2 linked regions of the Tistrella mobilis genome follow. The protein of the gene in region 1 binds, or shares a complex with, the protein of each later gene. Links are inferred from orthologs where the notes say so. Each region holds a gene or a part of one and is shown in the gene's direction. Other genes may lie near its edges.

Evidence for each region.
Region 2: the proteins of dapF (region 1) and P7L68_RS06485 are in contact, whole or in part, in a solved structure (PDB 5YGU), measured with the Escherichia coli proteins. The link is inferred for Tistrella mobilis from one-to-one orthologs.

The regions. Positions count from the first base shown.
Region 1 is NZ_CP121017.1:4,353,606-4,364,173, forward strand. What follows is about bases 4,009-6,757. They hold dapF (diaminopimelate epimerase), read left to right. Parts: upstream 4,009-4,821; coding sequence 4,822-5,694; downstream 5,695-6,757. Other genes in these bases: P7L68_RS25175 (ATP-binding protein), read left to right, coding at 4,009-4,744; mtaB (tRNA (N(6)-L-threonylcarbamoyladenosine(37)-C(2))-methylthiotransferase MtaB), read left to right, coding at 5,727-6,757. In the rest of the region: RNase adapter RapZ, read left to right, coding at 1-183; P7L68_RS25160 (PTS sugar transporter subunit IIA), read left to right, coding at 300-707; P7L68_RS25165 (HPr family phosphocarrier protein), read left to right, coding at 728-1,027; ahcY (adenosylhomocysteinase), read left to right, coding at 1,230-2,525; more of P7L68_RS25175, read left to right, coding at 2,666-4,008; more of mtaB, read left to right, coding at 6,758-7,139; signal recognition particle-docking protein FtsY, read left to right, coding at 7,136-8,080; P7L68_RS25195 (septation protein A), read left to right, coding at 8,085-8,711; P7L68_RS25200 (hypothetical protein), read right to left, coding at 8,723-10,399. UniProt on the Escherichia coli protein: Involved in the succinylase branch of the L-lysine biosynthesis and in the biosynthesis of the pentapeptide incorporated in the peptidoglycan moiety. Catalyzes the stereoinversion of LL-2,6-diaminopimelate (L,L-DAP) to meso-diaminopimelate (meso-DAP).
Region 2 is NZ_CP121017.1:173,024-183,586, reverse strand. Bases 4,587-7,330 are described here. They hold P7L68_RS06485 (RNA pyrophosphohydrolase), read left to right. Parts: upstream 4,587-5,592; coding sequence 5,593-6,069; downstream 6,070-7,330. Other genes in these bases: modB (molybdate ABC transporter permease subunit), read left to right, coding at 7,008-7,330; modA (molybdate ABC transporter substrate-binding protein), read left to right, coding at 6,179-6,976; P7L68_RS06490 (divergent polysaccharide deacetylase family protein), read left to right, coding at 4,587-5,535. In the rest of the region: gpmI (2,3-bisphosphoglycerate-independent phosphoglycerate mutase), read left to right, coding at 1-1,348; P7L68_RS06500 (murein hydrolase activator EnvC), read left to right, coding at 1,353-2,747; P7L68_RS06495 (S41 family peptidase), read left to right, coding at 2,841-4,226; more of P7L68_RS06490, read left to right, coding at 4,264-4,586; more of modB, read left to right, coding at 7,331-7,754; modC (molybdenum ABC transporter ATP-binding protein), read left to right, coding at 7,751-8,875; P7L68_RS06465 (winged helix-turn-helix domain-containing protein), read right to left, coding at 8,844-9,245; P7L68_RS06460 (ferritin-like domain-containing protein), read right to left, coding at 9,245-10,060; P7L68_RS06455 (F0F1 ATP synthase subunit epsilon), read right to left, coding at 10,344-10,563. UniProt on the Escherichia coli protein: Master regulator of 5'-end-dependent mRNA decay.

The DNA.
Region 1 (10,568 bases):
GAGGGCAAATCCTATCTCACCGTGGCGGTAGGCTGCACCGGTGGCAAACACCGCTCGGTCTTCGTCACTGAACGTCTCGCAGAGGAATTGAGGCAGGACGGGTGGCGGGTTACAGTACGCCATCGCGACATGCCCGACGCGGATCTGGCGCGAACGGGATCCCCGGCTGCAAAACCGGTCTGAGGCGTCAGAACGCGCCTCCGCCGGCAGGTGGCTGCCCATGAACGGAGGGGCCCCGGCGCGCTGCCGCAATGGCGGACGATGCCGGAGCCTCCGCAACCAAGGTGACGACGGAACCGATGATCGGTCTGGTACTGGTGACGCACGGCCGGCTCGCCGACGAATTCGTGGCAGCAACCGAACATGTCGTCGGCCCTCAGAAGGCCATGAAGGCGATCTGCATCGGCCCCGATGACGACATGGAAAAGCGGCGCCAGGACATCATCGACGCGGTGGCCGCCGTCGACGGCGGCGATGGCGTGATCGTGCTGACCGACATGTTCGGCGGCACCCCGTCCAATCTGGCGATCTCGATCCTGGATCGGGCCCATGTCGAGGTCATCGCCGGCGTGAATCTGCCGATGCTGATCAAGCTTGCCAGCGTGCGTGAGACGGAGCCACTCGCCAAAGCCGTGGTCAGCGCCCAGGATGCCGGGCGCAAATACATCAACGTCGCGAGCACCCTGCTCGCCGGCGACGGCCGCTGACGCAAGGGAGCCCCCGCCCGATGAGCCAGTCCGCCGCCCCGTCAGGCGAACGCCTGAAGCGCACCGTCGAGATCATCAACCGACGCGGCCTCCACGCACGCGCCGCAGCGAAATTCGTCAAGACAGCCGACAGCTTCTCGGCCGAGATCGAGGTCACCCGCTGCGGCCAGACCGTGTCGGGCCGGTCGATCATGGGGCTTATGATGCTGGCCGCGAGCCCCGGCTGCACCATCGATATAGAGGCTGCGGGCGCGGACGCCCCCCAGGCCATGGATGCCCTGGTCAAACTGATCGGCAACCGTTTCGACGAGGATGAATAGACGTTTGGCCGTCTGCCCGACCCGTGCCGACCCGCCGTCCCGGCGGGTTTTTTCATGGCCTCCACCGCATGCGGCGGCATATTACCATATAAAGATAGCTTTATATTCCCTTGCCCGATCAGGGCGGCCAGGGCTATAACCAGAGGGAGAGACGTTTGCCGGTTCCCCGGCAAAGCCGCCATGCCCATCAGGAGCGCCCTCGATGACCACGTTCACGGACTACAAGGTCAAGGACATCGCCCTCGCCGAGTGGGGCCGCAAGGAGATCTCGCTGGCCGAGACCGAGATGCCGGGGCTGATGGCGCTGCGCGACGAATATGGCGCGTCGAAGCCGCTGGCGGGTGCGCGGATCGCCGGCTGCCTGCACATGACCATTCAGACCGCCGTGCTGATCGAGACCCTGATCGCGCTGGGCGCCGAGGTCCGCTGGTCGTCGTGCAACATCTTCTCGACCCAGGATCAGGCAGCGGCCGGTATCGCCGCCGCCGGCATCCCGGTCTTCGCCTGGAAGGGGGAGACCGAAGAGGAATATGAGTGGTGCGTCGAACAGACCATCAAGGGGCCCGATGGCTGGACCCCGAACATGATCCTGGATGACGGCGGCGACCTGACCCTCATCATGCACCAGAAGTATCCGGAGCTGATGAACGAGGTCCGCGGCATCTCGGAAGAGACGACCACCGGTGTGCTGCGTCTCTACGAGATGGCAAAGACCGGCAAGCTGGCCTGCCCGGCGATCAACGTGAACGACAGCGTCACCAAGTCGAAATTCGACAACCTCTACGGCTGCCGCGAAAGCCTGATCGACGGCATCAAGCGCGCGACCGACGTGATGCTCGCCGGTAAGGTCGCCGTGGTTGCAGGCTATGGCGATGTCGGCAAGGGCTCGGCCGAGGCGCTGCGCGGCCAGGGCGCCCGGGTTCTGGTCACCGAGATCGACCCGATCTGTGCCCTGCAGGCCGCCATGGACGGCTATCAGGTCACGACCATGGACGAGGCGGCACCGCAGGGCGACATCTTTGTCACCGCCACCGGCAATGTCGACATCATCACGCTCGACCACATGCGCGAGATGAAGGACCGGGCGATCGTCTGCAATATCGGCCACTTCGACAGCGAGATTCAGGTCTCGGCCCTGCACAATTACGAGTGGAACGAGATCAAGCCGCAAGTCGACGAGATCACGCTGCCCGGTGGCAAGCGTCTGATCCTGCTCGCCAAGGGCCGCTTGGTGAACCTCGGCTGCGCCACCGGCCATCCGAGCTTCGTGATGAGCGCCTCGTTCACCAATCAGGTCCTGGCCCAGATCGAACTCTGGAACAACGCCCAGGCCTATGAGCGCAAGGTCTACACCCTGCCCAAGCATCTGGATGAGAAGGTGGCGGCGCTGCATCTCGACAAGCTGGGCGTGAAGCTGACGAAGCTCAGCGACAAGCAGGCCCAGTATATCGGCGTGCCGGCGGAAGGCCCGTTCAAGCCGGAATACTACCGCTACTGAGCGACGCCTCCCGTCAGGGATCGTATCGCCGCACCGCCGCCGCCGGGGTTACCCGGCGGCGGCGGTGCGTTTCGGGGCCAATGGCACGATCCATGCGGTGTCGTGATTGCGGCTCCGGCCATGACTGCTACACTCACGCCATGGACCCGATCGTCGTCGCCGCAGTCATGACGGCCCTTTCGGCCGGCCTTGCCGTGTACGCAATCAGGCTGCGTGCGCGTGGGCGAGCCGTTGCCGATCGCCTGCAGTCGGCCGAGCGTGCGCTGGCCGCCGAACGACGGGCCCGTGAAGCGGCTGCCGTCGCAGCAGAGACCGCCTCGGCCCGGGCGGATGCCGCCACGGCCCTGCTCGATGCCCTGCCTTTGCCGGTCTGGTGGCGCGACATCAGTGGTGCAATCGATGGCCACAACGCCGCCTTCGATGCTTTCCAACTGGGCGATGATGGGCATGAACGTCCGGAATTCGCCAACCGCGCCCTGATCGCCCAGGCCCGCGCCCTTGCCCGCACTGCCCGCGATCGCGGCCTGCCGATGCGCGAACGCCGCGCCGTGGTGACCGACGGCGTGCGCCGGGTGTACGAGATCCTGGAGATTCCGCCCGGAACCGACCGACCTGCCGTGGGTCTCGCTCTCGACGCCACGGCGCTCGCCGAGGCGGAAGCAGCGATGGAGCGGGTGGAAGCCGGCTATATCGAAGCCTTCGAAAGCGTCACCAGCGGCATTGCGGTCTTCGGCGCCGACATGCGCCTGACCTTCTGGAATGGGGCCTTCGCCCGGCTGTGGCATCTGGATGCCGCCTTCCTGGACCAGCGCCCGCGGGAAGGAGAGCTGCTAGAGCGCCTCCGCGAAAGCCGGCGCCTGCCCGAAGTGGTGAACTTCCCGGCCTGGAAGCGCGACCGGCTGGCGCTCTACACCAGCCTGTTCGCGCCGATGGAGGAACTGGTTCATCTGCCCGACGGCCGCACGCTCCATGTCATCATCGCCCCGCACCGCCAGGGCGGGCTGGTCCACATCTATGAGGATGTCAGCGACCGGCTGGCGTTGGAGCGGTCTTACAACACACTGATCGCCGTGCAGCGTGCGACCATCGATGCCCTGGCCGAAGGGCTGGCGGTGTTCCGCTCCGATGGCCGGCTCGGCCTCGCCAACCAGACTTTCGCCCGATTGCTGGAGACGCGGCCTGATCAGGTCTCGATCGAGACGCCGCTCGGCCAGCTGCTGAATGCCGCGCGACCGCTCGCCGCCCGTGCCGACGATCTGGAACTCGTCCGGCAGGTGGTGGACGAGGCCCTGGTCGAACGCCGCCGCGGCGAGATGACGCTCGAACTCGCCGGCGACCGCTTCTTCTCCATCGCAGCCACCCCGCTTCCGGACGGCGCTGCCCTGGTGTCGCTTGCCGACGTCACTGACACCATCCGGGTGGAACGTGCCCTGCGTGACAAGGCCGCGGCACTTGCCGAAGCCGATCGCCTCAAATCCGAATTCGTGGCCCATGTGTCCTACGAGCTGCGCACACCGCTGAATTCGGTGATCGGCTTCGCGCAGCTTCTGGCCAGCGAAATGGCCGGGCCGCTGAACCTGCGCCAGCGGGGCTATGCCGAAGACATCGTGCATGCCTCGGAACATCTGCTGGTACTGATCAACGACATGATCGACCTTGCCTCGATCGATGCCGGCGACGTTACCCTCAATCGCCGGCCGGTCGATGTCTGCCAGCTTCTGAGGTCGGTGGCAGATCTCGCCCGCCAGCGCGCCAAGGCCGCCTCGGTGTCGATCGATCTGGACTGCCCGCCCGACTGCGGCACCATCGATGCCGACGGCCTGCGCCTGCGTCAGGCCCTCTACAACCTGCTCGGCAATGCGTTGCGCTTCACTCCTGTCGATACCCGTGTCCGCATGGCGGCCGAAGCCCGACCCGCAGATCCGGCAGAAGGTCTTCCGCCTGTGGTGGCGGTCACCATCTCTGACCAGGGTCCCGGCATCCCCGAGGAAGAGCGCGAACAGGTCTTCGAGCGCTTCTGGCGCCGGCGCCGCGGCGAACGCAAGGCCGGGGTGGGCCTTGGCCTGCCGCTTGCCCGCAGCCTGATCGAATTGCATGGTGGCCGGATCCGGATCGACGACGCCCCGGGCGGAGGCGCGCGGATCACCTGCCTGCTGCCGGTGCATGCACCGGCCACGATATTGCCTGCAGCCGACCAAGAGTCTGAAATTCCGGCCTGATCGCCCCCTGCAACCCTGCCTTCACGGCCGCGAATTGATTGGACGGCAGCCGGGCCGGAGCCTATAAGATCGAAGCTATGATCAGGATCCCGTTCCTCAAAATGCACGGGCTCGGCAACGACTTCGTCGTCATCGACCGACGGAGCGGCCCGGCTCGGGGCCTCGTCCTCGACGACGCGACCATCCGCCGGATCTCGGACCGGCGGCATGGTGTCGGTTGTGACCAGTTCATTCTGATCGATCCGACCGATGGCGACCCGATCGCCGCCGGCAGTGCCGATGCGGTAATGCGCATCCACAATGCCGATGGCGGTGAAGTGGGCGCCTGCGGCAACGCCACCCGCTGCGTCGGCGCCCTGCTGATGGATGAAAGCGGTCTCGGTCGCACGACCATCGCGACGGTTTCGGGCCTGCTGCAGGCCAGCCGCGATCCGGCACAGCATGAAGCCGGGATGGTGACCGTCGACATGGGCCCGGCCCGTCTCGACTGGCAGCAGATCCCGCTCGCCGGCCCAGCCGATACGCTCGCGGTCGAGGGCGTGGAGGCCGGTCCCTTGCAGCGGCCCGTGGCAGTCAATGTCGGCAATCCGCACGCGGTCTATTTCGTCGAGGATGCCGAGGCGATCGATCTCACCCGCTGGGGGCCGATGATCGAACATCACCCGGTCTTCCCCGAACGCACCAATGTCGAGGTTGCCCATCGTCTCGGCCCCGACCGGTTGCGCATGCGGGTGTGGGAACGCGGTGTGGGCATCACCGCAGCCTGCGGCACCGGCGCCTGTGCAACGGCCGTCGCGGCCATCCGGCGCGGCCTCACCGGCCGCACGGTGGAGATCGTCCTTGACGGTGGCCCGCTGGTCATTACCTGGACCGAAGACGATCGCGTCTTGATGTCGGGCCCGGTCGCGACCAGCTTCGAGGGGACGCTCGATCCGTCCCTGCTCGCCTGACCTTCGGTTCCTCATCCGGTCCACAATCCCCCATGTCCGACCAGACTGACGATCCTCTGCGGATCATCACCTTCGGCTGTCGCCTCAATGCCTATGAGAGCGAGGTGATGCGCGGCCACGCCCGCGACGGAGCAGCCGGCGGGCGGACGATCGTGTTCAACACCTGTGCAGTGACGGCAGAGGCGGAGCGTCAGGCCCGTCAGGCCATCCGCCGGGCCCGGCGCGAGGATCCCGACGCCCGGATCGTCGTGACCGGCTGTGCGGCGCAGATCCGGCCCGAAGCCTGGGCGGATATGCCCGAGGTCGACGCCGTTCTCGGCAACGAGGACAAGCTGAAGGCCGACCGCTTTGCTGCCGCGCTCGCCGCCACACCCAACCGGGTATCCCTGCCGAAGGATGACGCGCCATCCGCTCCGGATTTCGTTGGGGCGACCGAACCTGCCCGGATCTTCGTCGACGATATCATGGCGGTTCGCGAAACCGCCGGCCATCTGGTCGAAGGGCTGGACGGCCGTGCACGTGCTTTCGTACAGGTGCAGAACGGCTGCGACCACCGCTGCACTTTCTGCATCATCCCCTATGGCCGCGGCAACAGCCGCTCGGTACCACTCGGCGAAGTGGTGGCGCAGGTGCGCGAACTGACCGCCCGCGGCTATGCCGAAGTCGTGCTGACCGGGGTGGACATCACCTCCTACGGCGCCGATCTGCCCGGACGTCCGAGTCTGGGCAATCTGGTGCGCCGGGTGCTGAAGCTGGTGCCCGACCTGCCGCGGCTCCGGCTGTCCTCGATCGATTCGGCCGAGATCGACCCCGATCTGATGCAGGCGCTGGCGGAAGAGCCGCGGCTGATGCCGCATCTGCATCTCTCGCTTCAGGCCGGCGACGACATGGTGCTGAAGCGGATGAAGCGCCGGCATAACCGGGCCCAGGCGATCGCCTTCGCCGAGGCCGTGCGCCGCATCCGCCCCGATGTCGTCTTCGGGGCCGATCTGATCGCCGGCTTCCCGACCGAGACCGACGAGATGTTCGCCAACAGCCTGAAGCTGGTGGAGGAGATGGGGCTGGTGCATCTGCACGTCTTCCCCTATTCCGCCCGCACCGGTACGCCGGCAGCCCGCATGCCCCAGGTGCCGGTAGCCGTGCGCCGCGACCGGGCCCGGGCCCTGCGCGAAGCCGGCGCTGTCGGGCTGCGCCGCTGGCTGGAGAGCCATATCGGCGCCGATCTGCCGATTCTGCTTGAAGCCCCGGATACCGGCCGCAGCGAGGGCTTCGCCCTGGTGCGTCTGGCGGAACCGGCCGATCCGGCACTGGTCGGTGGGATCGTGACCGCCCGGGTCACCGCAGCCGATGACGAGACCCTGGCGGGTGCGATCCTGCCGCATCATGCGGCCGACCACCTCCGGGGCCACCCCCATATCGACGCCGAAGGGAGGGCGACCGCTTGAGCGAGGAGCAGACGAGCAAGGGCGGCTGGCTGTCCCGCCTTCGGGCCGGGCTGAAGAAGACCAGCAGCCGGATCGGCGATGGTCTGGTCGGCATCTTCACCAAGCGCAAGCTCGACGCCGAAACGCTGGAAGAGCTGGAAGAGCTGCTGATCCAGGCCGATCTGGGCCCGGCAACCGCCGCGAAGGTCACTGCCGGCCTCGCCAAGGGTCGCTATGGCCAGGATCTGGGACTGGACGAGATCAAGGGTCTGCTGGCCGACGAGATCGCGAAGATCCTGGAGCCGGTGGCACAGCCGCTGAACTTCGCCCCAACCGCCTCGGGCCCGAGGGTCGTGGTGATGGTGGGGGTCAACGGCACAGGCAAGACCACGACGCTCGGCAAGCTCTCTTCCGCTGCCGTCGGCCAGCGCCGCAAGGTGCTGCTCGCCGCCGGCGACACCTTCCGCGCGGCTGCCGTGGAACAGCTGGAAGTCTGGGGCCAGCGCGCCGGCGTGCCGGTGCTGAAGCGCGAGACCGGTGCCGATGCGGCGGGACTGGCCTTTGATGCGGTGGAGCGCGGCCGCCGCGATGGCGTGGACCTGGTGTTCATCGACACGGCCGGCCGGTTGCACAACAAGGCCGGGCTGATGGCCGAGCTGCAGAAGATCGTCCGCGTGGTCGGCAAGGTCGACGCCGAGGCCCCCCACGAAATCGTGCTGGCGCTGGACGCCACCACCGGCCAGAACGCCATCAATCAGGTTGAAACCTTCAAATCGATGGTGCCCCTGACCGGTCTGGTGCTGACCAAGCTGGATGGCACCGCCAAGGGCGGTGTGCTGGTGGCGCTGGCCGATCGCTTCGGCCTGCCGGTCTATGCGGTAGGTGTCGGCGAAGGGATCGACGACCTGAAGCCCTTCGAGGCCCGGGCCTTCGCCCGCGCCCTGGTCGGGCTGGAGACCTGATCCGATGACCGACAAGCCGAACGAAGGCGTCGAAGCCCGCCCGACGGAGCAACGCCCGGCCGATGCCGGCACCGGCTTGATGCGCCTGGCGCTTGAGGCCGGGCCGCTGGTCGTGTTCTTTGTGCTGAACGCGAAATTCGGCCTGATGACCGGCACCGCCGGCTGGATGGCGGCCACCGCCATTGCACTCGCCGTCTCGTGGGTGCGGGAGCGACGCATCCCGATCCTGCCGCTGGTCTCAGGTGTGTTTGTGCTGGGTTTCGGCGGGCTGGCGCTGATCTTCGATGACGAGTTGTTCATCAAGATCAAACCGACGGTGGTCAACACACTCTTCGGTGTGATCCTGCTGGCCGGTCTCGCCTTCGGCCGACCGCTGCTCAAGCCGCTGGTCGGCTGGGCCTTTCTGCTGGACCATCAGGGCTGGCTGAAGATCACCCGCAACTGGGGCCTGTTCTTCCTGCTACTGGCGGTGATCAACGAGGTGGTCTGGCGGAACTTCTCCACCGATTTCTGGGTCGGCTTCAAGCTGTTCGGCATCATGCCGCTGACGCTTCTGTTCAGCATCTCGCAGGTGCCACTGATCCAGCGACACACCCTGGCCACCGGCAGCAATACCGGCGACCAGGGGTAGATCTCTGTCGATCAGCGCGGGCTGAGACGCACCAGGCTGCCGTCGCGGTCGCCCGCCACCCAGATGCGGCCGGCATCATCCACCGCGATGCCGGTCGGGATATAGGCCGGCGGCATGCCTGCGGTGCCTTCCAGCCCGACCCGGCCCTTGAGGCCGGTGGAGATCAGTTCGCCCTTCGCCGTTTCGGGATCGAAGGCCAGCACCTGCCCCGTGCCGGTTTCCACCGTCACCAGCCGGCCATCGGGCAGGCGGGCAAGGCCCTCGGGGGCCTTGAGATCGCCCACGACGACCCGAAGCGCCTGACCGTCGACCGGGACCTCGACGATCCGGCCGGCACCGGTTTCCGTTACATAGACCGATCTGTGATCGGGGCCCGACCAGATCATCCGGGTCGGCATAACCAGATGTTCCACCACCGGCTTCTGATCAGCCGGCGCCGCACTGCCGTCCAGCGCGGCCTTGTGGATGGTGCCGCCGGCAGTCAGGACCAGCAGATGGCCGTCATCCGCCATCAGCGCATCCATGGGCGCGGCCAGCTTGTTGACATGGCCAAGCTCGGCGCCGGTCGCGGGATCGAACATCTGAACCCCACCCGCGAACCAGCTCGTCAGCAGGATCCGGCCGCCGTCGTAATTGGCGTTCATCGGATTTTCGAGATTGCTCGCATAGGCCCGCGCGACATCGGTCACCTTGCCCGTCGCCCCGTCGATAGTGCGATAGGCGAAGAGGTCGGCCAGGTGCAGCGTGGAACCGCCTCCGGCTTTCGGGACGGCCACCAGACCGCCCGGCACCGCCAGATCACCCTTGATGATCGTATGGGTGCTGCCGGTCTTGGGGTCGACCTGGAAGATCGCCCCTTCGGCCATGTTCGAGACGTAGATCGTGCCGTCCTCGCCGATGGCGAGATTGTCCAGCGCCGGGTTGAGCTTCGCGATCACCGTGACGGCGCCAGTCGTCGGATCGACGCGCTTGACCTCGCCGGTGACGGTATCGAGTGCCACCACCTTGCCGTCGACTTCCTGGTTGACCGCAGCCGGTACCCTGAACCCTTCGGCAAACGTCTCGATCTTAGGATCGTCCAGGTTCACCCGAGCGAGCTTGCCCTTGAACCAGAGCGGGCCGGTGAGCGTACGGCCGCGGATCTCGAAGCCGTTGAGCCCCCCCATGCCCTCCAGAAGCTGCTTCGCCGGGGTCGCGCCGGTCGGGTCGATCTCGTAGAGCGCATCGCCCAGGAACACCCGGGTCGCGTACAACCGGCCATTGTCGTCGAAATCGAGCGAGTTGATACCGGGCAGGCCCGTGGCCAGCACCTGCACCGGTGCCGCCTTGCCCTGAAGCGCATCGCCAGAAATCGCGCGCACCTCGCCCGACAGAAAGGCTGTCCAAACGATGCGGCCATCGGGTGCAATCACCAGATCGTCGGCCTGGCCGGCCGGCCGGTCGACCACGATGCGGGCCTTGCCGCTGACCGGATCGACACCGATGATCTGCTGGCCGACGACGCTGCCACCGAGCACCTCGCCATCAGGGGCCACCGCCAGGCCATGCACGCCGCGAAACGGCGATGGCTGAATGATCGTGTCGAGCTGCCATTCGGCAACCGGCGCACTCTGCGCCGCCGCCAGGCCCGGCACCAGCGCGGCCGCGGCCACCCCGGCGGCGAGCCACCGCTTGAAGCTGAGAGACATTGGGACGTTTCCTCTGCGGATGATCCGGGGCATCCGGTCTTTGCCGGACGCTTCTCCGATATGGATCATGCGCGGGATTTGTCTCACCGGCCAGAGCCGAAGGCGCCCCGCCACGGATTTGATATGACGTTCGCTTCAGACAATGTCGGAAGTGGCGTTGGCTCGCATG
Region 2 (10,563 bases), 4.2 Mb from region 1 along the record:
CCGGGTGGTGATGCAGGAGCTGCCCAAGATCGACACCGCCCTTGCCGATGGCAGCCTGGCAACCAATCCACGGTTGACGGATTTCATCGCGGCACTCAAGGCATCGGGCGGCACGGCCCATATCCTGGGCCTGGTGTCGGATGGCGGCGTGCACAGCCATCAGGATCACATCGCCGGTATGGCGAAGATCATCGCCGCGCAGGGCGTTCCGGTCCGCATCCATGCCCTGCTCGACGGCCGCGACACGCCGCCGAAGAGCGCGCCGGAGTTCATCCGCCGGCTGGAAGCCGCGGTTGCAGGCGCCGGCGACATCGCCATCGCCACCGTCGGCGGCCGCTATTGGGGCATGGACCGCGACAAGCGCTGGGAACGGGTGGTCCGTGCCTATGACGTGATCGTGAAGGCCGAGGGCGGCCGTTTCGCCACGGCGGAGGAAGCGGTCGCCGCGGCCCATGCCGCCGGCACCACCGACGAATTCGTCGATCCAGCGGCGATCGGCGACTATGCCGGCGTGAAGCCCGGCGACGGGCTGCTGATGGCGAATTTCCGCGCCGACCGCGCCCGCGAAATCCTCCATGCCCTGATCGATCCCGCCTTCGACGGCTTCGAACGGACCGCCCGCCCCGACTTCGCCGCCGTGCTGGGCATGGTGGAGTATTCCTCGGCGCTGGCGAAGATGATCCCGGCCCTGTTTCCGCCCACCCAGCTGAAGAACATTCTGGGCGAGGTGGTGGCCAAGGCCGGGCGCAAGCAGCTGCGCATCGCCGAGACCGAGAAATACGCCCATGTCACCTTCTTCCTGAACGGCGGTGAGGAGCAGCTCTACGAGGGCGAGGAGCGCATCCTGGTCCCGAGCCCGAAGGTTGCGACCTACGATCTGCAACCCGAGATGTCGGCACCGGAAGTGACCGCGAAGCTGGCCGAGGCGATCCGTTCACAGCGCTTCGATCTGATCGTGGTCAACTTCGCCAATGGCGACATGGTCGGCCATAGCGGCGTTCTGGCTGCGGCGATCAAGGCCGCCGAAGCGGTGGATGCCGCCCTGGGCGAGGTGATTGCTGCCCTTGACGAGGTCGGCGGCTGCATTCTGATCACCGCCGATCACGGCAATGCCGAGCAGATGTTCGACCCCGAGACCAACGGCCCCCACACTGCCCACACCACCAATGTCGTGCCGCTGGTGCTGGCCGGCGCCGGAGCGCCCAAGGGTGTCGGTCTGGATGACGGCCGGCTGGCCGATCTTGCCCCCACCGTGCTGAAGCTGATGGGCCTGGCCCAGCCGGCGGAGATGACCGGGCGGGTTCTGATCCACGATGCCACCCCGGCCCGCCGCGCGGCCGGCGCCTGATCCCATGTCCCGACGCGACCGTCGCCGCCGCGCGGCCGCGGTCGCGCTTTCCTTGTCCCTGATCCTGCCCGGCCCGGTCTGGCCGGGAGGGATATCGTCTGCACGCGCCGAGGATCCGCCCAGCGGCCGTGATCTTCAGGCCACCGAGCGCGCCCGCGACGAGGCCCGTGCCCGCCGGGCCGAGCTGGAACGCCGGGCCGCGGATGCCCGCGCCGAAGCCGAAGCCCTGGGGCTGCAGGCACGGGAGGCTGCGGCTGCCGTGCAGCGCCAGGAAGCCGCCCTCGCCGAACAGCGCGACGCCCTTGCCCGGCTGGAGGCCGAAATCTCGGCGCGCGAGACCGAGCTTCAGGTGGAACGTGCGCATCTGGGCCGGCTGACCGAGGCCCTGATCCGGCTTCGTCGTCAGCCGCCGGAAGCGATGATCGCCCGCGACGGACCGGCGACCGCCCCGATCCATGCCGGCATCCTGATGGGCGCCACTTTGCCCGAGATCGAGGCAGAGGCGCAGGTGCTGCGGGGCAAGCTCGCCGAACTGGCCGATGCGAAGGCCGAGGCCGAACGCCAGCGCGAGCGCATCGCCGCCACCCGCACCATGCTGGAGGGGGAACGGGTCCGCCTCGCGAAACTGATCGAAGACCGCCAGGGGCGCGCCAGCGCGCTGGACAGCGAGGCCACCCAGGAAGCCAGCCGCGCCAGCCAGCTCGCCGAACGGGCCGACGGTATCCGCGATCTGCTGGTGGCCCTGGAAGCCGAGCGCATGCAGAACGGCCCGGTCGTCAAGCCGGCAAGCCCGGAGGCAAGGGCCGGGGTGATCCCGCGCGCGAAGCCGAAGCCGCCGCCGCCACCTCCCCCACCGCCGCCGCCCCCGCGGCAGATTGCCGTCGCCGCACCTCCTCCGCCTCCGCCGCCGCCACCACCACCGGTGGCCGCCGAGGCGCCGCCTCGCGATCCGGTGATGCCGCGGGCCGCCGGCAACCCGCCTGAGCGGCAGGTCGCGGCGATCCCCGCCCCCGGTGCCGGCATCGCACGGCGGCTGCCGGTCTCGGGCCGGATCGTCTCGCGCTTCGGCGACGTGCATCAGGGACAGGAGCGGCCGGGCATCACCTATGCAACACCGCCCGGTGCCACCGTGCTGACGCCCTTTGCCGGGCGGGTGGCCTTCGCCGGGCCGTTCCGCCATTATGGGCTGCTCTTGATCGTGGAACACGGCGACGGATATCATACTCTTCTTGCCGGCCTTGGCCGGCTCGACGCCCGTGTCGGCGATCGCGTCACCGCCGGCGATCCGATCGGCGCCATGGCCGACGGGGGCGGAACCGCCTATCTTTATCTCGAGGTTCGCCGTGGCGGCGATCCGGTCGATCCGGCGCCGCTTCTCGCCCGCGCCAACGGAGGCTGAAGCCGCATGACGGCAGGGACGACAGGTCGAACCAGGGACGACGCCGGCACAGCGGCAGGCGGCAGACGGTCGACAGGAAAGGTCGGGACGACGATGCGACGCGGATTCGTCACGGGGCTGGTGAGCCTCGTGGTCCTCTCCCTGCCCCTGGTGGGCAGCGCCGCCAACCGGGACAGCTACAACCAGCTCAATCTGTTCGGTGAGGTGTTCGAGCGCATCCGCCGCGACTATGTCGAGCCGGTGGACGACGAGAAGCTGATCGAGGCGGCCATCAACGGCATGCTCCAGTCTCTGGACCCGCATTCCAGCTATCTGGATGCCAAGGCCTATCGGGACATGCAGGTCCAGACCCGCGGCGAGTTCGGCGGCCTCGGCATCGAGGTCACCATGGATACCCAACTGGGTCTGGTGCGCGTGATTTCGCCGATCGACGGCAGCCCGGCCGACAAGGCCGGGGTGAAGCCGAACGACCTGATCGTGGCGATCGATGGGGAGCAGGTGCAGGGCCTGACCCTGGCCGATGCGGTTGAACGCATGCGTGGCCCCGCCGGCAGCAGCATCGTGGTCACGCTGCGCCGCGAGGGCGTCGCCCAGGATTTCGACGTGAGCATCACCCGGGCGGTGATCCCGGTGGATGCGGTGCGGGTCGAGGCCAAGGGTTCGATCGGCTATATGCGGGTGCGCAGCTTCAACGAGCGGACCGACGAGCAGCTGGAAGACGGCATCGCCAAGCTTGAGCGCGAAACCGGGCACATGACCGGGCTGATCCTCGACCTGCGCAATAACCCGGGCGGCCTGCTCGACCAGGCGGTGGCGGTTTCCGACGCCTTCCTGGAACAGGGCGAGATCGTGTCCACCCGCGGCCGGGATCCGCAGGCGGTGCAGCGCTTCAACGCCCGCGCCGGCGACGTGATCAACGGCCTGCCGATGGTGGTGCTGATCAATGGCGGCTCGGCCTCGGCCTCCGAAATCGTGGCGGGCGCGCTGCAGGATCACGGGCGCGCCGTGGTGCTCGGCACCAAATCCTTCGGCAAAGGCTCGGTCCAGACACTGATCCCGCTGCCGGGCCACGGGGCCATGCGGCTGACCACCTCGCGCTATTACACCCCTTCGGGGCGGTCGATCCAGGCCAAGGGCATCGAGCCGGATGTGGTTGTCGATCAGCCGATCGTCTCGCCGCTGGGCGTCGTGATCCATCCGCGGAGCGAAGCCGATCTGCGCGGTCATCTGGAAAACGACCAGGAGAAGACCGGTCCGGCCTCGGCCTTGCCCGAGGACGCCAAGCCCGCACCGACCCAGCCCGGTGCCCAGACGCCCGGCGCTGAGAACGGGCAGCCGGCGCCGGGCAGCCCGCCCGTCGGCAATCCGCCGGTGCCGGGCAGCGACGAAGACTACCAGCTGCAAAGAGCGCTGGAACTGCTGAGGGGCGTCGCCCTGTTCAACCGCCAGCGGGACAACGCGCTCGCCCTCAACGGCTGACCATCGGACGGCCGGGCGCGACGGACGGGGACGAACCATGGCCGCAGGATCCAAACGCAGGCGCGACCTGCCGACCGCTGCAAGCGGCCGGAGAGATGGTGCACGCACGATCTGGACCATCACCGGCCTGCTTGCGCTTGCCGGTGTCGCCGCGGCCGGGCTGATCGCGCTTGCCGCCGCCCGTCCCGATCCGGAGGCAGAGGCGCAGAAGCAGGCGGAGCGGGATCTGCCGTTGATCGTGCTGCCGATGCCCGCCTTCACCGACCCGGCCCCGCCTGGCAATCCGATCCAGGCCAGCCGTGAGGAACCACTGGCCCGCGACACGCTGGCGACGGTGCGCGAGGCGGCAAACCAGCCGCCCGCAACCCCGCCGCCACCGCCGCCGCCCACGGCACCGGATGCAGCCGTGACGATGGCCGCCGCTCCTGCGCCGGGATTGACCCAGGAAAGCACCCAGGGGCCCCTGCCGGTGCGGGGCACCGACGGAGAGGCACCCTGGCAGGTCTATGCCCGCCCCTTCGATCGCAGCGATGCCCGCCCCCGGGTCGGGCTGGTGATCGGCGGGCTGGGCTTTTCCGAGACGGCGACCAAGGCAGCCATCAATCTGCCGGGCGCCGTGACGCTGGCCTTTTCCCCTTACGCACCGGAACTCGGCCGCTGGATCGGCCTTGCCCGCCAGGCCGGGCATGAGGTGATGATCGAATTGCCGATGGAGCCCGACGGCTATCCGCGCAACGATGCCGGCCCTGCCGCTCTGCTCACCACGCTGGAGCCCGCGCGCAACCGGGAACGACTGCAATGGACGCTCAGCCGGGTGACCGGTTATGTCGGGGTGAAGCCGCTGATGGGCGACCGGTTCATGCGCTCCCCCCAGCATCTCCGGCCCGTGCTCGACGAGTTGCAGGAGCGGGGCGTGATGATGGTGGTGCAGGAAGAAAGCGACACCGATGTCGGCGCGGCACTTGCCCGCGAGATCGGCGTACCGCGCGCCACCGCACGGCTGACGGTCGACGCCGTGGCGACGCCTCAGGCGATCGATCAGCGGCTGAATGCGCTGGAGAGCCTGGCCCGACGCGAGGGCAAGGCGCTGGCCGTAGCCGATGCCTGGCCGGTCACCCTGGAACGGGTGGCCAACTGGATCCGCACGATCGAGAGCCGTGGGGTCGCCTTCGCGCCGGCTACGGCGCTGGCCGATGCGCCGGGTCTCACCCCCGATGGCGGCGCGGTGCCGCCTGCCGTATCGGGGCCGACGGCACCCGCAGCCGAGGCACACGCGCCGGGCGATGCAACCCATGGCGGCGGGCACTGAATCGCCGACGGTGTCGCCCCCGCCCGCAGCTCCCCATACAGCTTTCCGGAGAACATCATGGCCGTGGATCCCGCCGATCTTCCCTACCGTCCCTGTGTCGGCATCATGCTGCTCAACCCCGCCCGCGAGGTCTTCGTAGGCCAGCGCATCGACACCACGGCCGAGGCCTGGCAGATGCCTCAAGGCGGTATCGATCCCGGGGAAAGCCCCGAGGTCACCGCCCTGCGGGAGCTGAAGGAAGAAATCGGCACCGACAAGGCCCGGATTCTGGCCGAAACCGCCGGCTGGCTGACCTATGACCTGCCGGAAGAGCTGATCGGCAAGGTCTGGGGCGGCAGGTATCGTGGCCAGCGCCAGAAATGGTTCGCCATGGACTTCCTCGGCACCGATGCCGATATCGACCTCGCCACCGAACACCCCGAATTCGACCGCTGGCGCTGGCTGCCGGCACACGACCTGCCGCGGATGATCGTGCCGTTCAAGCGCGCCCTTTATGAGCAGGTGCTGGCAGAGTTCGACCATCTGCTGCGCTGATCCGGCGGCGAATGGGGGGCATGTTCACCACCCGCAGGTGGCATGCCCATTGACGCGGGAGATCCGTTCATTCACCGTTATATCCATTCAGATATAACGGAGCCCCCCCATGAAAGCCCTCCTGACCGGCCTGCTGCTCGCCACCCTCTCCGTCACCAGCGTTCAAAGCCGGGCACAGGCCGCGGATCGGCCGCTGCTGGTCTTTGCCGCCGCCAGCCTTGCCGAGGTGATGGACGACGCGGGCAAAGGCTTCGTCGCCAAGGGCGGTGTGGCACCGCAGGTCTCCCTCGCCGGATCGGGCACCCTGGCACGACAGATCATCGCCGGCGCGCCGGCGACGCTGTTCATCTCGGCCCATCCGAAATGGGTCGACGAGGTCGAGAAGGCCGGGCTGACCAGGGAGATCCGGCCCTATGCTGCCAACCGGCTCGTGCTGGTGGTGGCAAACGACTCCGCCGCCATCCCGCCTGCCGATGACGGCGATGCTGCGCTCTCGGCCGCCATCGGCGCGGTGATCGGGAGCGACGGCCGCCTGGCGATCGGCGATCCGGCCAGCGTGCCGGCGGGGCAATATGCCCGCGACGCCCTCATCTCTCTCGGCATCTGGTCGAAGATCGAACCGCGCGCCGCGCCGGTGGAGAATGTCCGGGTTGCGCTGTCCCTGGTCGCCCGCGGCGAAGCGCCGGCCGGCATCGTCTATGCCTCCGACGCGGCGGCCGAGCCGGATGTCAAGGTTCTGGCGGTGCTGCCGGAACGCCTCCACGAGCCGGTCCGCTATCCCGCGGCCCTGCTGGGCGGTACGGATGAAGAAGCGGCCCCCTCGGCGGTCGCCTTTCTGGACTACCTGACAGGTCCGGACGGCGCAGATATCCTGCGCAGACACGGATTGGAGCCGATCACGAAGTGACCTGCGGAAACCGGAACGACAGGACGGTGGTATGACCGGCTGGCAGAGCCTTGACTGGCTGGGGCCCGCTGAACGCGACGCCATCCTGCTGAGCCTGCAGGTGGCCTCGGTGGCGCTGGCCTGTCTTCTCCCCGTGGCGCTGGTCTTAGGCTGGGTTCTGGCTCGCTGGAAATCCGAGGCGCGGGTGATTCTGGACGTGATCGTCCACCTGCCGCTGGTCATGCCACCGGTGGTAACCGGTTTTCTGCTGCTGCTCGCCTTCGGACGCAAGGGACCGATCGGCTCCGTACTCGACCAGGCCTTCGGCCTGGTCTTCGCCTTTCGCTGGACCGGCGCCGCCCTCGCCGCGGCGGTGATGGCCCTGCCGCTGGTGGTACGCCCGATCCGGCTGGCCTTCGAGGCGGCGGATCCGCGGCTGTCCGAGGCGGCATCCAGCCTGGGTGTGCCGCCCTGGCGGTCCTTCCTGACCATCACCCTGCCTTTGGCCTTGCCCGGCATTCTTGCCGGCATGATTCTGGGCTTTGCGAAATGCCTGGGCGAGTTCGGGGCGACCGTCACCTTCGTCTCCAACATCCCCGGCGAAACCCGCACATTGTCGCTGGCGATTCAGACCCTGCTGTCCGCCCCGGGCGGCGACGGCCCGGCCCTGCGCCTGGCCCTGGTCGGGATCGTGATTGCCGTCGCCGCCCTGATCCTGGCCGAGATCGTGACCCGGATCATGCGCCGCCGGCTCGGCCTCGACCTGCCACGGTCGCGACGGTCGCGAGGCCCGGCATGACGATCGCCATTCGCATCGCTCATCGGCTGACCGCCGGCTTCGCGCTCGATATCGACCTCGCTTTGCCGACCCATGGCGTCACCGCGATCTTCGGCCGCTCCGGAGCCGGCAAATCGACGCTGCTTTCAGCCGTTGCCGGCTTCCTTTCTCCCGAAGACGGCCGGATCAGCATCGACGGCACCACCCTGTTCGATCGCGCCGCCGGTACCGATCTTGCCCCGCACAGGCGGCGGGTGGCGGTGGTGTTTCAGGATGCCCGCCTGTTCCCGCATCTCTCCGTCCGGCGCAATCTGGACTATGCCCGCCGCCATGGCCCGGCGCGGCCGGCCATCGGGCGGTTCGATGCGGTGGTCGATCTTCTGGGACTGGAAGCGCTGCTGGAACGCAAGCCGCGCACGCTCTCAGGCGGAGAGGCACAACGTGTGGCGCTGGGCCGGGCGCTGCTGGCGGAGCCCCGGCTTCTGCTGCTCGACGAGCCGCTTGCCGCCCTCGACGGCGCACGCAAGGACGAGATCCTGCCCTTCCTCGACAGGCTGGCGCGCGCGGGGGAGGTTCCCATGCTCTATGTCAGCCATGCGCTCGACGAGGTCATGCGGCTGGCCGGCCATCTGGTGCTGATGGAAGACGGGCGCGCGATCGCGAACGGGAGCACCGCCGAGGTGGCCGCCGATCCCGCCCTGGCGCGGATCGCCGGCGAGGCTGCGCGTGGCGGCGTGCTCGATCTGCTGGTCACCGGGCTGCCGGATGCCGACGGTCTGCTTGAACTGGCTGCCGGCAGAAGCCGGCTGCACCTGGCGGCCGGCCCGACGCCACCGCCACCGGGCAGCGTGATGCGGCTCAGGGTGGCGGCCCGCGACGTGGCGCTGGCGCTGGACGGTGCCGCGCTCGATGCCGCCGGCCTCAGCATTCGAAATCGTCTGCCCTGCCGGGTGAGCTCCGTGACGCTGGAGGCCGATGGCCTGGTCGCGGTGGCGCTCGACATTGACGGCGCCGAAGGCGGGAGCCGGGGCGGACGGCTGCTCGCACGGATCACACCTGGGGCAGCGCGGGATCTGGACCTCAAGGCCGGGCGACCGGTCCTTGCCCTGATCAAGACCCTGGCTCTGGGGACGCCGGGCTGACCGGTCCCGCCAGATCGGCGAACCGGGCAAGAGGCGCCGCAGCGGCCACGGAGGCAGCCTCCAGCGCAGCCCTATACGCCGCCAGCACGGCATGACCGGTTTCTGTCAGCAGGGCGCCGCCGCCGCCGGCGCCGCCGGCCTGACGCTGGACCAGCGGCGCCGCGAACTCGGCGTTCATGGCCTCGATCAGCCGCCAGGCACGTGCATAGGACATGCCCATCTCGCGCCCAGCCGCCGCGATCGATCCCAAGGCCTCGATATGGGCAAGCAGGGCGGCCTTCCCCGGTCCGAACCGGCGACCGCCCGGCAGATCGATGCGCAGGGACAGTGTGGCAGGAGGGTGCACGGCGGCAGGCGTAGCCTCGGCCATCAGGCGGCGCGCCGCTCCAGCCAGCCGACCTTCTTGCGCATCAGCCACCAGGATGCATCGCCCAGCAGCCGGGCCACCCGGCTCTGCGGGTCCAGTCCGGCCGCCTTGCAAGTCATCATGACCGCACGCTCGACATGGGGGCGTTTATACATCCCATAGGCACGCCGGCTGTAGGCGGCGATGCAGGCGGAGCGGTCGTAGGGGCCGGCGAGGCCGTTGGCGCAGTGATAGGCATAGGCCAGCTCGTCATCCTCGGTCTCGCGGATGCGGCTGAGCGCGATCATCAGCCGGCGGGTGGGGCCCAGCTGCTCCCGCTCCAGATAGCGGTTCAGGTGGTTGTAGAACAGCTTATAATGGCGCAGTTCGTCGGCCCTGATGCGCATGGCGATGGATTTCAGCACCGGTTCTTCGGTCGCGGCCGCCATGGCGCCATAGAAGGACGAGGTGCCGACTTCGACGATGCAACGGGCGACCAGCTCACCCGAGCGTGATCCGCGGATCGACTGCTTGGCGTCGAGCGGCAGGGTGATATCCCGCGTGAAGCGGGCGAAGGCGTCATCGAAGTCGAAGGTCGGATCGGCGTATTCGGCCCAGCGGCGGAGTGCACGACCGTGCTGCACTTCCTCTTCCGCCCAGTCCTTCGCGGCCTGGCAGAAGTCGGGATCATCGGCGAACACGCTGCACAGGTAAGCCGCGTAGTCGTAGCCGTTATGCTCAACCAGCGCGGCCGCCTTCACGGCCTTCAGGATCTCGGGATCGACCTTCGAGCGGTCGAAGTGGTCCCAGGCGATGTCGTCGATCGTCCAATGTTTCATAGGGCTTACCCGCGTCAATCCGGTTCACGCAAGGCGGGGACAGGGGGCCAACTTTCCTTCCCCGCCGCTCGTAGGCGGAGCGTTGGCGGCGCATCTCTTAACAAGTGGTGAACGCTTTACCAAGGTCAAGGCCACATCATCTATTGCCATCCTGACCGAAAAGGCACCGGTTGCGGGTGACAAAAAAAGAGCGACCGCCCCGAGGGACGGCCGCTTCTTTTTCACGGAACCTGCACGGCATCGCATGATGCCGATGGCCGCTATGTCGTCATGCGCCGGACGGTCAGGCGACCGCCTGGAGCAGCGCCTCGGCCTCGGCGATCTTACGCTCGGCGGAGAGGCGCTCGGCCTCGTCGCGCGCCAGCGACAGATCTTCGCGAGCCGCCTTGGCACGGGCCTCGGCGTCGCCGCGGTTGACGTCCTTGAGGTTGAGGGCATCCTCGGCGAGCACGATGCAGCTCGCTTCGGTAACCTCGACCATGCCGCCGGCGACGAACAGACGG